Regions from separate parts of the Achromobacter sp. NPDC058515 genome, predicted to be linked through region 3. Evidence: predicted binding sites of a transcription regulator. Region 3 holds the regulator's gene; each other region holds the start of a gene.
The links. The regulator HrcA, encoded in region 3, represses chaperone genes, less so after heat shock. The targets are predictions, from matches to a motif close to TTAGCACTCNNNNNNNNNGAGTGCTAA.
Positions count from the first base shown of each region.

Region 1 (3,276 bases), on a different contig from region 3:
TCGATGATGGTCGTGTTTTCCTTGCCCACTTCGATGCGCTTGGCTTGGCCCAGTTCAGCCAGGCCGGCCTTTTCCAGCGACATGCCGGTTTCTTCGGAGATCACCGTGCCGCCCGTCAGGATGGCGATGTCTTCCAGCATGGCCTTGCGGCGGTCGCCGAAGCCCGGAGCCTTGACGGCGGTGGTCTTCAGGATGCCACGGATGTTGTTCACAACCAGGGTGGCCAGCGCTTCGCCTTCGACGTCTTCCGCGATGATCAGCAGGGGACGGCTCGACTTGGCAACTTGCTCCAGCACGGGCAGCAGGTCGCGGATGTTGCTGATCTTCTTGTCGAAAATCAGGACATACGGATCTTCCAGCACGGCAACTTGCTTTTCCGGGCTGTTGATGAAGTAGGGCGACAGGTAGCCGCGGTCGAATTGCATGCCTTCGACGACGTCCAGCTCGTTTTCCAGCGACTTGCCGTCTTCGACGGTGATGACGCCTTCCTTGCCGACCTTGTCCATCGCGTCAGCGATGATCTGGCCGATGGAAGCATCGCTGTTGGCCGAGATCGAACCGACTTGAGCGATTTCCTTGCTGGTCGTGACCGGCTTGGATTGCTTCTTCAGTTCAGCCACGGCGGCGGCGACAGCCTTGTCGATGCCGCGCTTCAGGTCGATGGGGTTGAAACCGGCGGCAACGTACTTCAGGCCTTCCATGACGATGGCTTGAGCCAGCACGGTGGCGGTCGTGGTGCCGTCGCCGGCGTTGTCGGAGGTCTTGGACGCGACGTCCTTGACGAGTTGAGCGCCGATGTTCTCGAACTTGTCCTTCAGTTCGATTTCCTTGGCGACGGACACGCCGTCCTTGGTCACCGTCGGGGCGCCGAACGAGCGCTCCAGCACGACGTTGCGACCCTTGGGGCCCAGGGTGGTCTTGACAGCGTTGGCGAGAACATTCACGCCACGGACGATGCGCACGCGGGCGTCATCACCGAACAATACTTGCTTGGCAGCCATTTCTTAGCTTCCTTCGAAAATTCGTTTGAGGCGGGGTTTACAGAACCACGGCGAGGATTTCGTCCTCGCGGATGACGAGCAGTTCTTCGCCATCAACCTTCACGGACTGGCCGGCGTACTTGCCGAACAGAACCTTGTCGCCAGCCTTCAGGTCGACCGGCAGGATCTTGCCGTCTTCGGTCTTCTTGCCGGGGCCGACGGCCACGACTTCACCTTGATCGGGCTTTTCAGCAGCGCTGTCGGGGATGACGATACCCGAGGCAGTCTTGCGCTCGTTTTCGAGGCGTTTGACGATCACGCGATCGCCCAGGGGACGCAAGGCCATGAGGAACTCCTGTTACTAAAGAAGAAAGTGAATGATCGGTTTGGCCCGGGAAGGCTGTTAGCACTCACCGGTGTCGAGTGCTAATTATAGGGATGATGTCCGGAGGTTCAAGGGGGTGGGGTGGGCTGTTACATATTTCATTGAAGTTGGGAAACTGAGGGGAATGGTTCACTTGACTTGGGAATTGGAGCCGGCTGTTTCCTAGGGTTTCTCCCTATTTGCATACGTATGCAAGGCTTCGAAAGTGAACTCACTTTGTTGAACCACTAACGTTTGCAGGGCCAGGAAACATGATCCGTTATCTGAAGCGCGGCCGGACCGCCGCTGTCAAGACCGACGACGACGCCAAGGTGCGCGTCACCGTGGAAGACATCATCCGCGACATCGAAACCCGCGGCGACGAAGCCGTGCGGGACTACAGCCGCAAGTTCGACAACTGGGACCCGGCGGACTTCCGCCTGTCGCGCGCCGAAATCGAGGCGGCCCGTGCGCAGTTGTCGGCGCGCGAGATCGAAGACGTCGCGTTCGCCCAGAGCCAGGTCCGCAACTTCGCGCAGATCCAGCGCGATTCGATGCGCGACGTGGAAGTGGAAACCTATCCCGGTGTGGTGCTGGGCCACAAGCACGTGCCGATGAATGCGGTGGGCTGCTACATCCCCGGCGGCAAGTATCCCTTGCTGGCCTCGGCGCACATGAGCGTGCTGACCGCCAAGGTGGCGGGCGTGAAGCGCATCGTGTCGACGGCGCCGCCTTACCAGGGCAAGCCGCATCCGGCCATCGTGACCGCCATGGACATGGCCGGCGCGGACGAGATCCTGGTGCTGGGCGGCGTGCAGGCCGTGGTGGCGATGGCGGTGGGCACGCCCAGCGTGGCGCCCGTGGACATGCTGGTGGGCCCGGGCAACATGTTCGTTGCCGAGGCCAAGCGGCAGTTGTACGGCCGGGTGGGCATCGACCTGTTCGCCGGTCCGACCGAGACGCTGGTGATCGCCGACGACAGTGTGGACGGAGAGCTTTGCGCGGTCGACCTGCTGGGCCAGGCCGAACACGGCCCGACGTCCCCCGCCGTGCTGCTGACCAACAGCGAACAGTTGGCGCGCGACACGCTGGCCGAAGTCGAACGCCAACTGGCCATCCTGCCTACGGCGGGCATCGCCGCCAAGGCCTGGGCAGATTGCGGCGAGGTCATCGTTTGCGACAGCTACGAGGAAATGCTGCAGGTGGCCGACGAGCTGGCGTTCGAGCACGTACAGGTCATGACCCGCGACCCGGACTACTTCCTGGAAAAGATGACCAACTACGGCGCCCTGTTCCTGGGTCCGCGCACCAACGTCAGCTTCGGCGACAAGGTGATCGGCACCAACCACACGCTGCCGACCAACCGGAACGCCCGCTACACGGGCGGCCTGTGGGTGGGCAAGTTCCTCAAGACCTGCACCTACCAGCGCGTGCTGACGGACGCCGCCAGCGCGACGATGGGCGAATACTGCTCGCGCCTGTGCCACATGGAGAATTTCTCCGGCCACGGTGAGCAGGCCAACATCCGCGTGCGCCGCTATGGCAACCGGCCCGACCTGCCTTGGTATCAGCCGGTAGAGGCGCAAGCATGATTGCCTTGCCCAAGGGACCGGACTTCCGTCTGGACGGGCGCCGCGCCCTGGTGACGGGCGGCAGCGGCGGCATCGGGCTGGCGGCGGCGGCCGCGCTGGGCCGCGCCGGCGCGCACGTCACGGTGGCGGCCCGGCGCGAGCCGGAGCTGGCGCAAGTGTGCGAAGCCTTGCGGGCCGAGGGCATCGGCTGCGCGCCGCTGGTGCTGGACGTGACGGATTCCGCCGCGGTCGATCAGGCCGTTGCACGCGGCGAGCCATTCGACATCCTGGTCAACAATGCCGGCATGAACCGTCCCAAGCCGCTGGTGGAGCAGGCAGACGAGGACATCGACGTCGTGCT
Region 1 covers NZ_JBHXNI010000003.1:352,122-355,397, forward strand. Annotated here, with positions in the region: gene groL (chaperonin GroEL) at 1-1,001, opposite strand, end outside; gene groES (co-chaperone GroES) at 1,039-1,326, opposite strand; gene hisD (histidinol dehydrogenase) at 1,617-2,936, shown strand; gene ACFWP0_RS07600 (SDR family NAD(P)-dependent oxidoreductase) at 2,933-3,276, shown strand, end outside.
Region 1: a site for HrcA is predicted at 1,384-1,410, ahead of groES (co-chaperone GroES). Genes of this name have one in related genera too.

Region 2 (3,276 bases), on a different contig from region 3:
GGCTCGAATGCCGGCCATTTGGCCGATAGCCAGCTGGACATGCTGGAGGCCGCGCTGGCGGAAGCGCCGGGCCGCCACACGCTGGTGGCGATGCATCACAACCCCATGCAGATCGACAGCCATTGGCATGACTCGATGATGATCGACAACCCGCAGGCGCTGTTCAAACGGCTGACGCACTGGCCGCAGGTGCGCGTGCTGTTATGGGGGCATGTGCATCACGAGTTCGACCGCCGCCGCCACAACCTGCGCATGCTGGCCACGCCATCGACCTGCTTTCAGTTCAGCATTCGCGACGGCAAGCATGTGGTGGACAACATGGCGCCCGGCTACCGGTGGATCAAGCTTTACCAGGACGGATCGATGGCCACGGGCGTGCGCCGCGTGCAGGATGCGCTGTGGCATCCGGCGCTGGCGGCGCCGGACAATGCGCAAGCGGCTTAAGGGAGCGCAGTGCGCGAAGCGTGGGGCTTTTAGTTCTTTTTTTGCATAAAAAACGGGGCACCAGTATGCATGGTGCCCCGCAAGCATCCGTCTCATAGGGGAGGGGAAAGAGGAGAAGCCGAGACGGATGACAAGACTGCTAACCGAAGTTCGCGGTCTACATGAAGTTAGGCGGTGCGATCCCCATTAAGTTTCTTGGAATCGCGAAATTTCCGGGGGAATTTGTATCAATTTATTGGCTGCCGCCATGCCGCAAGCCGGCAAAAGAAAAGGGCCGCGACAGCGGCCCTTTGCATGGTCGGCAACGAATCACGAAGCAAGGTTGCCGCGCATCTTCTTCAGCGCGGCCGCTTCGATCTGGCGGATACGCTCGGCCGACACGCCGAATTCCTGCGCCAGCTCGTGCAGGGTGGCGCCGCCGTCGTCCTGCAGCCAGCGGGCTTCGACGATGCGGCGCGAACGGGCGTCCAGCGCCTGCAGCGCGTCGGTCAGGCCCGAGCTTTGCAGTTGGTCGCGCGCGGCGCGTTCCAGCACGCGGGTCGGTTCCTGGCGGCCTTCGTCGGACAGGTAGGCGATCGGCGCATAGCTGTCGTCGTCGTCGTCCTGGTTTTCCAGCGACATTTCGCGGCCCGACATGCGGACTTCCATCTCGCTCACGTCTTCGCGGCGCACGTTCAGCTCGCGGGCGATGTGATCGACCTGGTCCGGGTCCAGGGTCTGGCCGTCGGGGCGCATGCTGCGCAGGTTGAAGAACAGCTTGCGCTGGGCCTTGGTGGTGGCCACCTTGACCAGGCGCCAGTTGCGGATGATGTATTCGTGGATCTCGGCCTTGATCCAGTGGACGGCGAACGACACCAGGCGCACGCCGCGCTCCGGGTCGAAACGCTTCACGGCCTTCATCAGGCCGACGTTGCCTTCCTGGATGAGGTCGGCGTGGGGCAGGCCATAACCCAGGTACTGGCGGGCCACCGACACCACCAGGCGCAGGTGCGACAGAATCAGTTCGCGCGCGGCGCCCAGGTCTTCCTGGTCGCGCAGGCGGCGGCCAAGTTCAGTTTCACGTTCCGCGGACAGGACCGGCAGGCGGTTCACCGAGGAAATGTAAGCGTCGATCGTACCGAGGGCGCCCGGATTGGCAATGGCCAACGCCAGGGCGTTGCCGGAAGCGGCCAACGAGGTACTGGGTTGCTTCATAGCGGGGTTCTCCGGATGGCGAAGGGATAACGACATGGATTCGATGTTAGCACTCTGGTAATTGGAGTGCTAATTCGACTATTGCGGCGCGTCAAAGTTTCCTTTTTTATAATACGTCCCTATTTATTTTCCCAGCGGCGCCGGGGAAACACCGCCCTGCGGGGCCGGTCGCCTCACCAGCCCAGGCGCTTGAGCCCTTCGGCGGTAGCCGCGCCGTCCGGACGGATGAAGAGTGCGCCCCGGGGGTCCAGGAAGACCTGGTAGCTGGCGCCGTCAAAGAGCGGCATGTAGGCGCCGCTGCCGAACTGGACGTCGACAAACGGGAACCAGTTGGGAAAGCTCTTCTTCAGGGAACCCAGGTCCGGCGCCGGCCAATCGTCCAGCGCATGCACGGAGCGCGTAGCCGTGGCTTCGCGCGCCGCGTCGCTGTATCGGCCGGACAGGCGCTCAAGCCGGTAAAGGGGCGGCACGCCCGCCATCAGCGCGGGCAATTTCCAGCGGACGACGCGCGCGTCGATCTGCCACTGGTCTCCGTACAGCACATATTGCTTGAGTCCGATGCCCGGCGCGCTGGCGTTCACCTCGAACTGGCCCTCGGCCTGCTGGCGGATGTCGATGCGGGCGACGGGCTCGTCGGCGGTGAGGCGGAAGAACTGCACCAGAGACAGCGCCAGCAGCCCGGACACGCACCCCAGGCACACCAGCATCAGCCCGCACAGGCGGCGCACGGGCCGGAACTGGAACAGGCGGCGGCCGCGCTCGTCGCGCGGGCCGCCCCGGCCCAGCAGCATGACGATCCCGGGCAGCAGGACGACGACGGCGCCCAGCAGTATCCAGACGAAGGGAGCAATTCCGTTGATCAAATCAGGCTTTCCTATTGAGACCGCCGCGGATGGCAGCCCGGCGCGCACGGCGCCACGTGCCTGCCGCGGCAGGCTCCCCAGTATAGAAGCGGGCCCTCAAGCGGCCGGTTTTCCAAGCCGCTCGACGTGAAACCGGATGTGATCCTCGACGAATGTCGAGATGAAGTAATAGCCGTGGTCGTAACCCGCCTGGCGGCGAAGGACGAGGGGCTGGTCCGCCGCGGCGCAGGCGGCCTCGAACACCTCGGGATACAACTGCTCCGCCAGGAATTGGTCGGCGTCGCCCTGGTCGATGAGAATGCCGCCCGGAAACGGCTGCTTCAGGCCGCGCATCAGGGCGGACGCGTCATAGGCGGCCCAGTCCTGGGCGTCGTCGCCCAGGTAGGCGCCGAACGCCTTCTTGCCCCACGGGCACTGGCTGGGCGCCGCGATCGGCGCGAATGCCGAGACCGAGCGGAACTTGGCCGGATTGCGCAGGGCCAGCACCAGGGCGCCATGCCCGCCCATGGAGTGGCCGAAGATGCCGGTGCGCAGCGCGTCGCCCGGCAGGGCGTCGCCCGTGACGATGCCGTGCAGCTCCTGCGTCACGTAGCTGTACATGCGGTAGTGATCGCGCCAGACCGGCGTGGTGGCGTCCAGGTAAAAGCCGGCCCCGGTGCCGAGGTCCCAGCTTTCTTCCTCGCCGGGCACGGCGGCGCCGCGCGGGCTGGTGTCGGGCGCGACCAGCATGACGCCGAGCTCGGCCGCCAGCCGCTGGGCGCCCGCCTTGATCATG
Region 2 covers NZ_JBHXNI010000001.1:648,860-652,135, reverse strand. Annotated here, with positions in the region: gene cpdA (3',5'-cyclic-AMP phosphodiesterase) at 1-444, shown strand, start outside; gene rpoH (RNA polymerase sigma factor RpoH) at 754-1,638, opposite strand; gene ACFWP0_RS03100 (hypothetical protein) at 1,812-2,501, opposite strand; gene fghA (S-formylglutathione hydrolase) at 2,598-3,276, opposite strand, start outside.
Region 2: a site for HrcA is predicted at 1,685-1,711, ahead of rpoH (RNA polymerase sigma factor RpoH). Genes of this name have one in related genera too.

Region 3 (3,276 bases):
ATCAGGTTCCAATGCAGCTTGCGGCGCAGGGTGGAGAAGAAGCTGTAGCCTTCCGGATGCACGAAGCGGATGGTATGGGGGGCGCGCTGCACGACGATGCGGTCGCCCGGTTGCAGGTCGGACCAGGTCTGCATGTCGAAATGCACGCTGGCGCCGACTTCGACGCGGCCCATGGCCGTGAGCGTCATGTTCAGCACGCCCGTGTCGGGAATGACGATGGGGCGGTTCGATAGCGTTTGCGGCGCCACGGGCACCAGCACCATGGCGTTCATGCCCGGGTGCAGGATGGGGCCGTTGGCCGACAGGGCGTAGGCGGTGGAACCGGTCGGGGTGGCGATGATCAGGCCGTCGGCGCGCTGCGTGTACATGAAGGCGCCGTCCAGTTCCACCCGGACTTCGATCATGCCGCCGCGCCCGGCGCGGTTCAGCACGACGTCGTTCAGGGCAGACGCGGAATACATCTTCTGGTCGCCGCGCCACACACTGCCTTCCAGCAGCATGCGTTCCTCGATCTTGAAGCTGCCTTCCAGCACGCGGGCAAGCGCGCCGTGCGCGTCCTGCAGGGCAATGTCGGTAATGAAGCCCAGGCGCCCGTGGTTGATGCCCACCAGCGGCACGCCGTAAGGCGCCAGGTGGCGCCCCGCGCCCAGCACGGTGCCGTCGCCGCCCATCACGACGGCCAGCGATGCGGTTTTGCCGATTTCTTCAAGCGTGGCGACGGGGTATTCGGTCAATCCGGTATTGCGCGCCGTATCCGCGTCGATGAGCACGTGCCGGCCCGCCTGCGTCAGCGCGTGCGCAAGTGCTCTCAGCGGTGTGTCCAGGCCGGTGTCCTGGTATCTGCCGATCAGGGCGACGGTAGGAAAGTGCATGGCTGCGTGCAAATCAGAAAGGCCGAAACCCGCCCGGAATGGGCTGGTTAGCCGATTATATGGGGCCGCATATCCGCTTGCGGGACAAAAATCGCCTTAATTGGAAAAGATTCCCTAAAATACCTGTTATGGATGACCGCGCACGCGCACTACTGAAAGCGTTGATAGAACGCTACATCGCCGATGGGCAGCCAGTCGGCTCGCGGACGCTATCGAAAGTCTTCGACTTGTCTCCGGCCACCATCCGCAATGTCATGGCGGACCTGGAAGAGCTGGGACTGATCCATAGCCCGCATACCTCCGCCGGCCGTGTTCCCACGCCGCGGGGCTACCGCATGTTCGTCGATTCCCTGCTGGCGGTGCAGTCTTATCAGCTGCAACCCCACAACATGGGCGAGATGCTGTCGGCGGCCGAACCCACCCGCGCGGTCAACGCGGCCGCCGCGCTGCTGTCCAACCTGACGCAGTTCGCCGGCGTGGTGCTGACGCCCAAGCGCGCCCAGGTGTTCCGCCAGATCGAATTCATCCGGCTGTCCGACAAGCGGGTGCTGCTGATCATTGTGACGCCCGACGGCGACGTTCAGAACCGCATCCTTTTCGTCCAGCGGGATTACGCCGAAGCCGAATTGCTCGAAGCCGGCAATTTCTTCAACATGCATTTCGCGGGCAAATCCTTCAACGCGGTGCGCCAGACCCTGTCCACCGAGCTGGCCCAACTGCGCGAAGATATCTCGCGCCTGATGCAGGCCGCCGTCGAAGCCAGCGCCGAAGCCGCCGAAGACGGGGACGCCGTGGTCATTTCCGGCGAGCGCAAGCTGCTGGACGTGACGGACATCGCCTCCGACATGGACCGGCTGCGCAAGATGTTCTCGCTGTTCGAGAAAAAAACCGACCTGCTGCAGTTGCTGGACGTGTCCAGTCGCGCGCAGGGCGTGCAGATCTATATCGGCGGCGATTCGCAGCTGGTGCCGATGGAAGAGGTGTCCGTCATCACCGCGCCTTATGGCGTGGACGGCAAGGTGGTGGGCACGCTGGGCGTGATCGGTCCCACCCGCATGGCCTACGAACGCGTCATTCCCATCGTGGACATCACGGCGCGCCTGCTGTCCAACGCCCTCAGCCACAATCAGTAGTTCCATTCAAAGCTACATCCTCCCTGCGGAGGAAGGGGAGTCTGTGTGTTTCTTCGCCTGTTCAAGTATCTCTGGCCTGAACGCTACCTGCCTGAAACCGAGCAAGACGACCCCTTCAACGAAGATCCCCCGCCCCGCGTGCCCGGCAAGATCGGCGTGCTGCTGGTGAACCTGGGCACCCCGGACACGCCGGGCAAGAAGGACATACGCAAATACCTGGGCGAATTTCTGTCCGACCCCCGCGTGATCGAGATTCCACGCTACCTCTGGAAGCCCATCCTGCACGGCCTCGTGCTGAACATGCGGCCCAAGAAGCTGGAGCCGCGCTACGCCGGCGTCTGGATGAAGGAAGGCTCGCCGCTGATGGTCTACAGCCAGCGCCAGGCCGATGGCGTGCGCGCCGCCCTGCAGGCGGCCGGCGTGGACGCCGTCGTCGAGCTGGGGATGCGCTACGGCAACCCCTCCATTCCCGACGCCATCACGCGGCTGCGCGAGCAGGGCTGCGACCGCATCCTGACCGTGCCGCTCTATCCCCAGTACGCCGCCAGCACCACGGCCACCGTGGTGGACGCGGTGACCCGCCATGTGGGACGGCTGCGCGACCAGCCCGAAATGCGCTTCATCAAGCGCTTTCACCAAGAGCCGGCCTACCTGGACTCGCTGGCCGGCCGCATCGAGCGCTACTGGCAGGAACACGGCAAGCCCCAGAAGCTGGTCATGAGCTTTCACGGCCTGCCTCGCTATTCGATCGAGCTGGGCGACCCCTACTACCGCGATTGCATGGAGACGGCGCGTCTCCTGTCCCAGCGCCTGTCGCTGCCGCGCGAAGATATCGAAGTGACCTTCCAGAGCCGGTTCGGCACCGCCCGCTGGCTGGAGCCCTATACCGAGCTGACGCTCAAGGCGCTTGCCGGCTCCGGGATCACCGAGGTCGATGTGGTGTGCCCGGGATTTGTGGCAGACTGTCTGGAAACCCTGGAAGAGATCAGCCTGGAGGGCCGCGAAGCCTTTGTCGGGGCAGGGGGCAAGCAGTTCCGTTACATCCCGGCGATCAATGACGATCCGGCCTGGATCTCGGGGCTGGCCCGCCTCGTGGAACGGCACTTGCAGGGATGGTCTCAGACATCACGGACTTGAAGGAGAAGGCGCATGCACCATGATCCCAAGACTGGAAAGACGGTCCAAAAGGGGAAGGTAAGCACCCCGGTCGACGAGGACCACGTCGAACACGAGCTGGACGAGGCCCTGGCCGACACCTTTCCGGCCAGCGA
Region 3 covers NZ_JBHXNI010000011.1:140,333-143,608, forward strand. Annotated here, with positions in the region: gene ACFWP0_RS19510 (NAD kinase) at 1-872, opposite strand, end outside; gene hrcA (heat-inducible transcriptional repressor HrcA) at 1,001-2,005, shown strand; gene hemH (ferrochelatase) at 2,051-3,142, shown strand; gene ACFWP0_RS19525 (hypothetical protein) at 3,155-3,276, shown strand, end outside.